Regions from separate parts of the Neobacillus sedimentimangrovi genome, predicted to be linked through region 2. Evidence: predicted binding sites of a transcription regulator. Region 2 holds the regulator's gene; the other holds the start of a gene.
The links. The regulator Rex, encoded in region 2, represses fermentation and respiration genes when NADH is low (regulators of the CRP and FNR family bind a similar motif). The targets are predictions, from matches to a motif close to TTGTGAAATATTTCACAA.
Positions count from the first base shown of each region.

Region 1 (7,360 bases), on a different contig from region 2:
CGATTAAGACATGTTTGCCTTGGTACATGAACTCTTCTGCCATCGCAACACCTGAATATGGTGCTAAGAATAATAGCGGTGCAGGTTGTGATGCAGATGCAGATACAACGATGGAGTATTCTAATGCGCCATGCTTACGAAGGGTTTCAACCGCGTTACGAACAGTGGACTCCTTTTGACCGATGGCAACATAGATACAGATCATGTCTTGGCCTTTTTGGTTCAAAATGGTATCGATCGCAACAGATGTTTTACCTGTTTGACGGTCACCAATAATTAACTCACGCTGACCGCGGCCAATAGGCACAAGTGCGTCAATCGCCTTGATACCAGTTTGAAGCGGCTCATGAACGGACTTACGAGCCATAACGCCTGGAGCAATTTGCTCTACTGGGCGAGTTTTTGTTGTGTTAATTGGACCCATGCCATCGATTGGCTGCCCTAATGGGTTTACTACACGTCCAATTAGTTCCTCACCAACCGGAACCTCCATGATGCGTCCTGTACGGCGAACCTCGTCACCTTCACGAATGTCCGTAAAAGGTCCAAGGATGATAATACCGACGTTATTTTCTTCTAGGTTTTGTGCCATACCCATAACGCCGTTTGAGAATTCAACAAGTTCTCCTGCCATGACATTGTCAAGGCCATGAACACGTGCGATACCGTCACCAACAGAGATAACAGTACCAACATCAGATACTTGAATTTCTGCCTGATAGTTTTCGATCTGCTTTTTTATCAGGGCACTAATTTCTTCAGCTTTGATGCTCATGAGTTTCACCCCTATCTCAAAAATCTTAACCTAGCAGTTTACGTTCTAGACGTTCCAGCTTACCGCGCAATGATCCGTCATATATACGATTTCCGATACGTAGCTTTAATCCACCAAGCAAATCGGAATCCATGATATTTTCAATCTTAAGTGAGCTTTTGCCTACTTTTGCAGCAAAAACAGCTGATAATGCCTCACGTTCTTCATCAGTTAACGCACGTGTGCTGTAAACTTTTGCTTCAGCAATACCCATTTCTTCATTTGCTAACTCAATAAATTGATTCGCCACTTCCACAATTTCATTTGTACGGTGACGGTCAATTAGTAGTAAGAGCGTGTTAAGTACATACGGATTAACCGTTGCAAATGCCTGCTTGACTACTTCTTTTTTCTTCTCTATTGTTAGTCTAGAAGATTTTAGAACGGCCCTTAACTCCGGCGTGTATTGAATCACTTCTTTGACGACGCGAAGTTCCTCCTCAATCACTCCAAGAAGCTGCTGTTCTTTCGCAATTTGTAAAAGTGCTGATGCATAGCGCTTCGCTACCATGGAGTTACTCATCGGATATCTCCCGCCTCTTGAATGTATTCATTAATGAGCTTGTCCTGATCTTCAGCACTCAACTCTTTTTCAATAACTTTAGAGGCAATTAATACAGATAAGTGAGCCACTTGTTCGCGAATGGCTGCAACCGCTCTTTCCTTCTGTTGCTCAATTTCCAGCTTCGCACCTTCTTTTAAGCGCTCAGCTTCTGCACGCGCTGCAGCAATTATTTCTTCACGCTGCACATCGCCTTGCTTTTTCGCATTTTCTATAAGGTTTTGCGCTTCAGTTCGCGCTTCTTTTAAAAGATTGCGTTGTTCTTCTAATAATTTCTCTGCTTCTTTACGGCTGTTTTCTGCTGCATTAATTTCGCCTGCCACATATTCTTCCCGTTGCTTCATGACGCCCATTAATGGGCCCCAAGCATACTTCTTAAGCAATGCCATCAAAATGATAAACATAAGTAGCTGGAATACAATATCACCAGTATTAATACCCTCGTGACTTGCTGCAGCCCCAAGTAATAATCCGCTTGTTAACACCTCGAGATCACTCCCTTCAAGAGTCATTCCTCTATATCCAATCCAGTAATTTTCATTGTTAAAAGGTAATGTAAGTTACTTGTTTCTATTTTAAGGTAAAAGGTGTTAGGTACCACCTTAGACATAAACGAATGGCGAAGGTTCTCATGAATGATCTTCGCCATCTTTTGACGTCAATTACTATTGATTATTGACCTTGTACCATGAATGCAATTACAACCGCGATGATTGGAATCGCCTCAACTAACGCAACCCCAATGAACATTGTTGTTTGAAGCATACCGCGAGCTTCTGGTTGACGTGCGATACCTTCAACTGTACGAGATACGATAAGACCGTTACCAATACCAGCACCTAGTGCTGCTAAACCAATTGCAATTGCTGCTGCTAAAAGACCCATTGTAAAATTTCCTCCTTAAAATGTATAAATAATTAATTTTTTATAAAAATTGGTATTTCTATATATAATTCAGGACCCTGTGAGGGCGCTGCAATTACTAATATTAATGGTCATGACTCACTTTGTGAGACAAGTACACCATTGTTAACATTGTGAAAATAAAGGCTTGAATCGCGCCAACGAAAATGGAGAAACCTTGCCATGCCAACATCGGAATGAATGCGGCTAAATGTCCGCCAACTCCAGTTGCCAATCCGGATGCAAGTAAACCTAATAAGATTTCACCAGCATAGATGTTACCGTAGAGACGGAGACCGAGAGTCAAAGTGTTGGCAAACTCTTCAATAATTTTAATTGGGAACATAAACCAGAATGGTCTTAAGAATTCCTTTCCGTATTCTCTTGTTCCTTTTAGCTTTACCCCGTAATAGTGTGACAATCCAACAACCAACGTTGCTAATGTCAATGTGATTGCCGGATCCGCCGTTGGTGATTTCCACCAAAGGTTTCCATCAATTACAACTGAAAACGGCAGCCCTAGCATGTTTGAAACAAAGATGTACATAATGATCGTAATTCCAAGGGCATGGAATCTACCACCATCTTTCCAATCCATCGTACTTTTGATGATGTTTTTTACAAAATCCATAACCCACTCCATGAAGTTCTGCATTCCAGTAGGTTTCATCGCAAGACGGCGAGTGGAAAGAACGGCGATTAAGAAAACAATCACAGAGGCTACGGTAATCATCAAAACATTACCTAAATTAAATTTGAGACCTAGTAAATCTACTACATATGCTCCGTGATGCAACAGAATTCACCTCGCTTCCCCGCTACTTATGTATTTTTAAAGAATGAATAAAGAAATCTATCATAATGACAATGTAGGATGTCATTAATCCTATAACCACACTAATGAGATGAAATTGTTCCGGATACCTCAGTGCGACAACGACAGCAAGTGCACCAGTTGCCATCCGTGAAAAAGAACCAAGCGATCGCACCTTTTTCCCTTTGAGAACATTTTCACTAAATTGTCCCGTTTTTTTGACCATCAACCACAAATTAAAGAAGCTCAAGCTTGTCCCAAAAATTAAACCAAGAAAGATTGGTTGATAGGCTGTGAACCCCCAACCAAGTACATAAATAGACAATAAAAAAAACATCCATTTTCGTTGTCTAGTAAACATCGCTTGTAATTCTGGCATGGTATGTTTAGTCTCCTGAATAGAAATGTCGGACGGATACCAACATAGAATAGATTCCTGCCCCGAGCCCAATAAACAATCCGATTATTAAGAAAATTGGTTCTGAATCAAAGTGTTTATCCAGCCATTTTCCTGAAAAAACACCAATCAGTGTGGAACCCGCCAACTGGGCGAGTATAGTGGACATTAGGGCTATCGCCTTTAGTGGATTGCGGTCATTTTTCATCGGTGAATCATCCTCACTTAAAGAGAATGAAAAACTATATAAAAGTCAGAGGCAATTGGAAATTCAATAACGTTGTTAAAATTGTATAAACAACTTGAAAACCCTCTCACGGATTCCCTTTGTTAGCATACAATAGGGACCCTACAATGTCAATGTATTTCCGAGATTTATTCCCTTACAATTTCCCAAAATTTTTTCCAATTGGAAGCGATAGTTAACACTATTATTGTATTGTAAATCTTTCCGATTTTTTGGTTATTTTGTGACAATTTTGTGAACATTTTCAGATAATGACATTGAATTGTTACAGAAAAGAGAGGGGCTGAAAACACGCCTCACTCCCTATCTTTTTTCAATCATAATCATTGTCTGAATGGAATCCTCTTTACCGGCCTTCTTAGCAAAAACCTTAGCCAAAAAAGTACCTTTATACGGGATGTCCGCTACTTTCAAAGCTTTTTGAACCAACCCTTTTTTAACATTTGTACTTGTATCCAAAAATCCGATAAAGCGATAGTCATCCGGGTGAAATAAAGCAATTCCAAACTCCTCCGCTCCGCCCGGCAAATAGACTTCGTAACGATAAGTATTCGGAACATCTCCCTCTGCAAATTCAAACCCCATGATCCTCGGATAATTTGGCTCTGTAAGCACATAAAGATAAGGGATGTGAATTTGAGATTTTCCCGCCTTTAAGGTGAGGTAACCGTCATGAATCTTTTCCTTAAAAATATCTGGGTTTACCTTTAGTTCCACCGTCATTTCTCTAGATTCCCCTGCTTTCAGAGAAAACGTCTTCGGAAGGTGCCACATTAAGCCCTCGACATGTTTTGGGATTTCAAATGAATATCCCTGAGGGCGACCGCTCGTGTTCTCCACACGTAACACCATTTTGTGCACATTATTTTGTTCAGTGAATTTTCCAAACCGAATGCTACCAGGAGATACAAGGGACTCAGCATTTATCGCTTCATCCACCTGAATGCGGCCGGCCCCTTGTTCAAAGGTACGGTAGTGAGGCGCATTCGATTGGGAAAAGAATTCTGGCTTGTCTGTCAGCCTGCCAGATTTAGTACTCCTGTTCATGTCAGAAGATTTAATAAGAGGTTTGGCCGTATTCATCAGAGCGGCCTTTATTTGTTCCGGTGTCCAATCGGGATGAGCCTGCTTGATCAATGCAGCTGCACCTGCGACATGTGGTGACGCCATGCTCGTTCCTTGCAGTGACATGTATCCTCCCGGAATCGTCGAGTTGATGGCGACACCCGGAGCGACAATGTCCGGCTTAATTTCCCATGTTCCTGTTACCGGGCCTCTTGAGCTGAAATCAGCAAGTTGATCTTTCTCTTTGGTAATTGAAACTCTTATAAAAAGGCGACGCTTTTTCATTTCTTTTTTTAATAATTGTCCATCCTGCTTGGAAAGGGTTCCGATTGGGAAATGAAGAGGAGCTTCAAGGTTCCCTATAAAGTTTCCGCTCGTATTGTTATAGATAAGGACTGCTTTTGCTCCCGCCTCCATCGCGTTTTTGGCTTTTTCTGAAAAAGTCAATGTCCCTCGTTTAATTAAAACGATTTTTCCTCTAACATTTCTTAAATCTTGCTTCCTACCTATGCCGCCATCGGCCAATTCAAGTGAGCGGTCCAAGGTCCATTTTCCCGAGCCCTCTATCGGCTGGATACGAAATTTGTCCCGGATCCCTTCTATTAATAAATAAGGGATTTCCATGGTGGGCGTCGATGCTCCGACAGAGATGGCTTTTGAGGATGTTCCCGGTGACCCTACCGACCAAACCTTTGGCCCCGAATTGCCCGAGGCTGCCACCGCCACGATACCTTTTTCCACGGCATTATCAAGTGCCTGGCTAAGGGGCAGGTCAGGTCCGTTCACCGTATTTCCCAGTGATAGATTCATGATGTCGACCTTATCCTTAATGGCCTGCTCTATCGCTGCTAATACCTGCTCAGTCGTCCCGCCACCTCCCGGACCAAGAGCCCGATAGGCCAAGATTTTTGCCTCTGGTGCAACTCCCTTAATCTTTCCATTCCCGGCGATGATCCCAGCCACATGAGTACCATGGATGGTGGCTGTACCCGGTGAACGTGTCTCCATTGGGTCCTTGTCATTGTCCACAAGATCGTGTCCGCCAGCATAATTTCGCCTTAAGTCAGGATGGGTATAGTCGACTCCGGTGTCAATGACTGCCACCTTAATCCCTTTGCCGGTCAGCCTCCTATTTTGTTTATCGAAAAATCGACGTGCTCCCTCGCCGCCAATAATTCGGACGCTTTCTTGAGTTTCAACCCGATACTCGTTAACTGGTGAGATATGTTTAACGGGATATCGGTTTGCCAATTGAGCAATAGCCTCCGGACTACCTTCAATGGAAAAACCGTTAATCGCCTCTTTAAAGATACGCCTTAGTTTAATATCTTTAAAAGGTTTGATGAGTTCCTTTATTTGTGCATCCGTCTGTATTTTGTCCAGCATCACAATAGCAATGATATTCTTTGTAGGTTTGGGAATCGGCGGATGAATGAGCGGTTTTTTCGGTACTGAAACATTTGGTTTTACGTGGTTATTGGGTAACGATGGTGCCATTGTCGGAACTTGAAAAGCTAATATCAGAGCGAGTAAAAGTTTCATATAAAAAATTCCCCTTTTTTTTCATATCGTTTTCTTTAGAAGGAGAAAGTATGCGAAGGATAAAAATGGATGGGGGAATATAGGTGGGTATTTTAGTTTTTACATTTTTTTGTATATAAAAAAGCCAGGCATAAGCCTGACTCTCCAATCATTTATTCTATTTCGTACCAAACAAACGGTCGCCAGCATCCCCTAAACCAGGGACGATGTAACCATGGTCGTTTAATTTTTCATCAAGGGCAGCAATATAAATATCCACATCCGGGTGCTCAGCTTTTACAGCTTCCACTCCCTCTGGAGCAGCAATCAAACACATAAATTTAATATTTTTGGCACCGCGTTTTTTCAAAGCAGTGATCGCGCCGTTTGCTGAACCACCTGTTGCCAACATCGGATCGACTACGATGAAATCACGCTCCTCCACATCACTTGGGAGTTTAACGTAGTATTCCACCGGTTTTAATGTTTCTGGATCACGGTACAAGCCAATATGCCCTACTTTTGCAGCTGGGATTAATTTCAAAATACCGTCCACCATGCCGATGCCAGCACGTAGAATTGGAACGATTCCGATTTTTTTACCAGAAAGCACTTTGGATTTTGTCGCACATACAGGGGTTTCAATGTCAGTTTCCTCAAGAGGCATGTCCCTTGTAATTTCAAACGCCATTAAAGTAGCTACTTCATCCACTAGTTCACGGAATTCCTTTGTACCGGTATGTTTATCACGTATGTAAGTAAGTTTGTGCTGGATAAGCGGATGGTCAAAGACATAGACCTTTGCCATATTTATCGCCCCTTTTTAAAAAAATAATTTTTGCAGTCGTCTCATTTTACAGAAAAAACAGTCTGTGAGCAACACTTATCATCATGTATGAATTTTCTAAAAAATATTTCCCACTGAAAAAAATCGGCCTACTTTTCTAGTTAGGCCGATTTCTAGCATTAGTATTCAGGATAAAGTTTAAATTTGTTTGTTAGGGTTTCAACACGTGCACGTGCTTCCTCAAGCTTAG
Region 1 is NZ_JAAFZF010000002.1:7,769-15,128, reverse strand. It holds gene atpA (F0F1 ATP synthase subunit alpha) at 1-775, opposite strand, end outside; gene GZA11_RS01450 (F0F1 ATP synthase subunit delta) at 801-1,337, opposite strand; gene GZA11_RS01445 (F0F1 ATP synthase subunit B) at 1,334-1,861, opposite strand; gene atpE (F0F1 ATP synthase subunit C) at 2,049-2,261, opposite strand; gene atpB (F0F1 ATP synthase subunit A) at 2,365-3,075, opposite strand; gene GZA11_RS01430 (ATP synthase subunit I) at 3,098-3,472, opposite strand; gene GZA11_RS01425 (AtpZ/AtpI family protein) at 3,480-3,698, opposite strand; gene GZA11_RS01420 (S8 family serine peptidase) at 4,041-6,344, opposite strand; gene upp (uracil phosphoribosyltransferase) at 6,502-7,131, opposite strand; gene glyA (serine hydroxymethyltransferase) at 7,290-7,360, opposite strand, start outside.
Region 1: the regulator Rex is predicted to act here: its motif matches at 3,970-3,987, upstream of GZA11_RS01425 (AtpZ/AtpI family protein).

Region 2 (7,360 bases):
CTGGTTTATATGAAAGAGCATGGCCATTTTGAGGTAATAGGGGAAACGCGTGATGATGCTGCTGGAGAAGCTTATGATAAGGTAGCAAGAACATTAAACTTGCCTTACCCTGGAGGTCCTCATATTGACCGCCTAGCACATGAAGGATGTCCGGTAATTGATTTGCCACGTGCCTGGCTTGAGGAAGGTTCTTATGATTTTAGCTTTAGTGGATTAAAATCAGCTGTTATTAATACCGTTCATAATGCCGCTCAGCGAGGGGAGACAATTGCTCCCGAGGATCTAGCAGCCAGTTTTCAGGAAAGTGTTATCGATGTTTTAGTAACTAAAACCAAAAAGGCTGTTGAGGAATATGGAGTGAAGCAATTACTGGTTGCAGGTGGTGTGGCTGCAAATAAGGGACTTAGAAGTGCCCTTGAAAAAACCTTCTCTGATGGAAAGATTGAGTTAGTGATTCCTCCATTATCACTTTGTACTGATAATGCGGCCATGATCGCTGCGGCTGGCAGTGTTATGTTTGAAAAAGGAATCAGAGCAGATCTGTCACTTAACGCTATTCCAGGTCTGGACATTGAAATTTATAATACTTGACCCTTCCTATGTGGAAGGGTTTTTTTCATGACAGAAAATAGCTTCTAACATTTATTTGAAATTTGGAGTAAGTATGTTAAAGAGTTAATCAAACGTTTGATTAAACAAATTGAAAAACTAATCAAACGATTAATTAATTAAAATGGTTTATATCTTACTATATATGGAAAGTTATGAGACTAATGAACTGTTTAATTGGGAGCAAAATTTTTATAAAATTTACTTAAGTTGTGGATAAAGTTTGGAAAGATAAATCAAAATTTTCTTTATTTGTTGATAAGTTTATAAATTTTGTTGATATTGTGGATAAATACGATTTTTGTTGTGGATATAGTGGATAAGCCCTATGGATAATTGAAATAAAAGATTTTTAGATGTGAATAAGTCTGTGGAAGAAACGGGGCTTTTGGTCTACGTAAAATAAAGAACCGGGCCCTTTCAGACCCGGTTATCCACATTATTCGGCTAACGTTGCCCATTCTTCCATTAACTGTTCGAGTTCCGCTTTTGCTTTTTCATTTTTTATGTTAATCTCCAATACTTTTTCATGATCTTGAAAGATTTCAGGTTGGCATAATTGCTGTTCTAAATCTTGTATTAGCTCCTCAAGCTCTTCAATTCGTAACTCTATTTCCTCTAATTTTCGCTTACGTTGACGTTCTAGTTTTTTCGATTCTTTATCTTGCTTATAATTCCTTTTTGCGGATGAATCAGCGGTATCCACCTCATTTTTTTGTGAAGCTTTTTGAGAGAGAGCTGCAAGTTCTTCTTGCTCTAGTTTTTTCTCTACATAATAATCATAATCCCCAAGATATTCCGTGCTGCCTTCAGGGCTTAGCTCCAGTATTTTGGTTGCAATTCGATTAATGAAATATCTGTCATGGGAAACAAACACAATTGTTCCCGGATAATCGATTAAGGCATTTTCAAGAACTTCCTTACTGTCAATATCCAAATGGTTGGTCGGTTCGTCCAATATTAGCAAGTTTGCCTTTTTCAACATAAGCTTGGCTAGAGCCAATCTCGCTTTTTCACCGCCACTTAAAGAAGAGACATTTTTTAAAACATCATCACCGGAAAATAAGAAATTCCCTAAAACAGTTCGGATCTCCTTTTCCGTCATTAGCGGGTATTCATCCCAGAGCTCATTTAACACACGCTTATTTGAGGTTAAGTTGGCATGTTCTTGATCGTAATAACCAATGGAGAGATTTGTCCCATAGCGAACCTCTCCGGATAGGGCAGGAAGTTTTTTTAGGAGCGTTTTTAATAATGTAGACTTACCTATACCGTTAGGACCGACGACGGCAATACTGTCTCCTCGATATACCCGAAAGGAAATATTCTCAGAAACTTTTTTCCCGTTATACCCAATGGCTAGTGAATCTACAGCTAATACGTCATTGCCACTTTGTTTGTCAATTTCAAATGAAAAGGAAGCAGATTTTTCGTCTCCTAATGGACGGTCCATAATTTCCATTTTCTCTAGCTTTTTTCGGCGGCTTTGGGCACGTTTTGTCGTAGAGGCCCGTGCTAAGTTCCGCTGGATAAAGTCCTTTAAGGCCGCTATTTCTTCCTGTTGCTTTTCATAGAGCTTCATTTCCCGTTCATAATTGGCCGCCTTTTGCTCTAGATATGAGCTATAATTGCCAATGTAGCGTTGGATTTGTGTGCGGGAAATTTCATATACTTGAGTAACGATTTTATCTAAAAAATATCGGTCGTGAGAGACAATTAATATCGCACCATCATAACCCTGTAAGTATTGCTCTAGCCAGGAAAGTGTTTCAATATCAAGATGGTTGGTCGGCTCGTCCAAAATTAAAATGTCTGGTTTTGTTAATAGTAGTTTCCCCAAGGCGAGGCGTGTTTTTTGGCCACCGCTTAAACTGGAGATCATGACAGACGAATCTGGAAAGCTTAAACCGTGAAGGACAGACCGTATTTCGGCTTCATATTGATAGCCACCCTGCTCTTTAAATGTTACTTGAAGCTGGTCATATTCTTTTAGGATTTTTTCATATTTTTCTTGATCCTCAAAAACACTTGGGTCAGACATTTGCTCTTCAAGTCTTCGCAAGGACTTTTCCATCGTGCGAAGCTCTTCAAATACAGTCAGCATTTCCTCCCAAATGGATAAATTGGATTCTAGTCCAGTGTTTTGGGCTAAATAGCCAATAGTGACATCCTTTGGTTTAATGATTTCCCCGCCGTCATAACTGAGCTGGCCGGCGATAATCTTAAGCAAAGTTGATTTTCCCGCGCCGTTTCGGCCAACAAGGGCGACACGGTCCCGGGATTGTAATTCTAGCTTTATATTCGATAAAATAAGGTCAGCACCATAATATTTTTGTAGTTGATTAACTTGTAATAAAATCATTATTTTCACCTCTATACATAGGAATAGTGTACCGTATTCCCGATTGGTCATCAATAAAGTAAAAAAATGTCATCATGCGTTCAAACTTACGCACACATATCGGTCAAAATATTGTATGATTTTATGGGAGGCTTTTTTTATATGGCTGAATTTACTCACTTTAATGAACAAGGCAGAGCAAAGATGGTGGACGTCAGCGAAAAGCCGGAAACGGCACGAACGGCCATCGCTTGTTCCAGTATCACTGTTAGCAAGGAAATTTATGATAAAATAGTAAACAATGAAATGAAAAAAGGCGATGTTCTGGCTGTGGCTCAAGTAGCGGCTATTATGGCAGCCAAAAAAACATGGGATATTATTCCAATGTGCCACCCAATTCCCTTAACAGGTGTCGATATTAGTTTTTCTTGGGGACAAATAGTGAACGGACAATATACTTTGCATATCGAAGCATTAGTTAAAACAAAAGGAAGTACAGGTGTAGAGATGGAAGCGCTCACAGCTGCTTCTGTTTGTGCTTTAACTATTTATGATATGTGTAAAGCAGTAGATAAAGGTATGGTAATTGGACCGACTTTTTTGGTAGAGAAAACTGGCGGGAAAAATGGTGATTTTAAAAGAGAAATGTAATGAATAATTTGTGCGGGGTGAAGGAGTATATGACAAATGAAACGACGAAAATACCGCAGGCAACGGCCAAGAGGCTACCCTTATATTATCGTTTCATCAAAAACCTGCATTCGTCAGGGAAACAAAGGGTCTCTTCGGCCGAACTTAGTGAAGCGGTAAAGGTTGATTCAGCTACAATAAGAAGAGATTTTTCTTATTTTGGCGCTTTGGGGAAAAAAGGATATGGTTACAATGTCAATTATCTGCTCAGTTTTTTCCGAAAAACGCTTGACCAGGATGAATTAACAAAGGTTGCCTTAATAGGGGTAGGGAACCTTGGTACTGCATTTTTACATTATAATTTTTTAAAAAATAATAATACAAAAATTGAGTGTGCCTTTGATGTAGATCCTGCAAAAATTGGTACATCTATAGGAGAAGTTCCGGTTTACTCCATGGATGAGTTGGAACGAATTTTGATGGAGGAAAATATCCAGGTAGTCATTTTAACCGTACCTGCAAATGTGGCACAAGTTATTACTGATCAAATTGTAAAAACGAATGTCAAAGGGATCTTGAATTTCACCCCTGCGAGGTTAAATGTCCCTCCGTCAATTCGCGTTCATCACATCGATTTGGCCATCGAGCTACAGTCATTAGTATATTTTTTAAAGCATTATCCAAATAATGAGGAAATAGAGGAATAACATTAAAAGGGCTTTTCACTATTAAAGTGAAAAGTCCTTTTCTTTAAATTGATAGAATTCTCCTAGGAATAAACAAGATCATGCCTTAATCAAAAGAAAAAGGTGATAGGCACAATGTAAATTTTTTACACGGTGCCTGTCACCTTATTTTTTGAGCTGATCCTTATATTTAAAATGAAAGTGGATCATTTTTAGGCCGGAGCCAAAATCAAAAGTGGCGAGGATGACCAAGAGATAGCTGAAAAAACCCCAGCCATTATTTTGGACATCCTCAATTGCAAAATAGGTAAATAAGCTTCCAAGTAGGAAGTAGATTAATCCGGAAAACAAAGGTGAACGTCTCATTAGAAGAATCCTCCGATAAAGTTTTGAACCGCTTCTGCCTCTTTAAGCAGTCGCTCAATGTCTTCTTTGTAAACAGACTGCACCAATACGACCAATGTATTCATCGATACATGGGCAAAAATCGGTACAAGAATGGTTTTAGTTTTTACATATAGATAAGCAAATGAAAAGCCCATTGAAGAATAAATGAGAATATGTACTGGCTCCATATGAACGATAGCAAAAATAACAGAACTAATTAATGCTGCGATAAAGAAATGAAACCTTTTATGTAAAGCTCCGAAAATAATTTTTCGAAAAACAATCTCTTCTAAAATCGGCCCAATAATACTGGTAACTAGGACGGCAAGTGGAAAGGTTTCAATAATGCCTAATATTTGCTGGGTATTTTCAGAGCCCATTTCAATACCGAGAAGATTTTCTATTATAGCAGCTGCATACTGGGCAAATAAGGCGAGAAAAAATCCTAAAATGGCCCACTTGATCAAGCTCCCCGCTGATAAGCTTCTTTCACTTTTCCCTCCAGTTCTTATTTCTTTTCTTAATATAAATAAAATAATGATAAGCGCAATAGTAAAACTAGCGATGAGCCAAATAGGAGTAGCTAATCCCGGATCCACACCCGTAAATTTAAAGCTAATCATCAATAAAGGAATCGCTACTAAGTTGGATAGATGCATACAAATATACACAATTAAAATAATCCAATATTCCTTTTTCAATAGTATGTCTCCTTTAGTTCTATTATTTTATTACCATTCTAACGTTAAAAGTCATTTAGTTTCAATGTAGAATACGTTTTAAAAAAGCGAAATAAATATTCAATTATTTACATACGATAGTAGGGTGGAAAAAAAATACATACTTTTTCAAAAAAATTTAAACATGATACTTGCAAAAGATTTTTAGATTCTTTATTATAATAATTGTGTTAGCACTCATTGAGTGTGAGTGCTAACAATGAATTATGAGCACATAGATTTGAGGAGGTTGTTTTTAGTGTTAAGACCATTAGGTGATCGCATTATCATCGAACTAGTTGAAACAGAAGAAAAAACTGCAAGCGGTATCGTTTTACCTGATACAGCAAAAGAAAAGCCTCAGGAAGGAAAAGTTGTAGCTGTAGGTACTGGCCGCGTGCTTGACAACGGTGAGCGCGTAGCTGTTGAAGTTTCTGTAGGCGATCGCATCATCTTCTCAAAATACGCAGGTACTGAAGTGAAATACCAAGGTACTGAATACTTAATTTTACGTGAAAGTGATATTCTTGCTGTAGTAGAGTAAGATTTAAGACTTAAAAAATAACAAGTTTCTAATATACGAGGAGGTTCTTTAACATGGCTAAAGAGATTAAGTTTAGTGAAGACGCTCGCCGTGCGATGCTTCGCGGTGTAGATACACTTGCAAATGCAGTAAAAGTAACTCTTGGACCTAAAGGACGTAACGTGGTTCTTGAGAAAAAATTTGGTTCTCCACTTATCACTAACGATGGTGTAACAATTGCAAAAGAAATCGAATTAGAAGATGCATTTGAAAACATGGGTGCAAAGCTTGTTGCTGAAGTTGCAAGCAAAACAAACGATGTTGCCGGTGACGGTACAACAACTGCAACTGTTCTTGCTCAAGCAATGATCCGCGAAGGCTTAAAGAACGTTACTGCTGGTGCGAACCCAATGGGCATCCGCAAAGGTATTGAAAAAGCAGTAGCTACTGCTGTTGAAGAATTAAAAGCAATCTCCAAGCCAATCGAAGGTAAATCTTCAATCGCACAAGTTGCTTCAATCTCTGCTGCTGACGAAGAAGTTGGCCAATTAATCGCTGAAGCAATGGAACGTGTTGGTAACGACGGTGTTATCACAATCGAAGAATCTAAAGGCTTCACTACTGAGTTAGATGTAGTTGAAGGTATGCAATTTGATCGTGGTTACGCTTCTCCATACATGGTAACTAACACAGACAAAATGGAAGCTGTTTTAGAAAATCCATACATTTTAATCACTGATAAGAAGATCTCAAACATTCAAGAAATTCTTCCAGTTCTTGAGCAAGTTGTACAACAAGGTAAACCATTACTTTTAATTGCTGAAGATATTGAAGGTGAAGCACTTGCTACTCTAGTATTGAACAAGCTTCGCGGTACATTCAATGCAGTAGCTGTTAAGGCTCCAGGCTTTGGTGACCGTCGTAAAGCAATGCTTGAAGACATCGCTACATTAACTGGTGGTGAAGTAATCACTGAAGACCTTGGTCGTGAACTTAAATCTACAACAATCGCTCAACTAGGACGCGCTGGTAAAGTTGTTGTTACAAAAGAAAACACAACGATCGTTGAAGGTGCTGGTGACGCTGAAGCAATCCAAGCTCGTGTAAACCAAATCCGCGTTCAATTAGAAGAAACTACTTCTGAATTCGATCGTGAAAAATTACAAGAACGTCTTGCTAAATTAGCTGGTGGCGTTGCGGTAATCAAAGTTGGTGCTGCAACTGAAACAGAATTAAAAGAGCGCAAGCTTCGCATCGAAGACGCATTAAACTCAACTCGTGCGGCTGTTGAAGAAGGTATTGTATCCGGTGGTGGCGTTGCTCTTCTAAATGTTTACAACAAAGTGGCTCAACTTCAAGAAGAAGGCGATGTAGCAACAGGTGTGAACATCGTATTACGTGCGATGGAAGCTCCAGTTCGTACGATCGTTGAAAATGCTGGCCTTGAAGGTTCTGTTGTCGTTGA
Region 2 is NZ_JAAFZF010000015.1:2,679-10,038, forward strand. It holds gene tsaD (tRNA (adenosine(37)-N6)-threonylcarbamoyltransferase complex transferase subunit TsaD) at 1-591, shown strand, start outside; gene GZA11_RS07140 (ABC-F family ATP-binding cassette domain-containing protein) at 1,049-2,971, opposite strand; gene moaC (cyclic pyranopterin monophosphate synthase MoaC) at 3,113-3,601, shown strand; gene GZA11_RS07150 (redox-sensing transcriptional repressor Rex) at 3,631-4,287, shown strand; gene GZA11_RS07155 (YdiK family protein) at 4,432-4,632, opposite strand; gene GZA11_RS07160 (CPBP family intramembrane glutamic endopeptidase) at 4,632-5,354, opposite strand; gene groES (co-chaperone GroES) at 5,632-5,916, shown strand; gene groL (chaperonin GroEL) at 5,970-7,360, shown strand, end outside.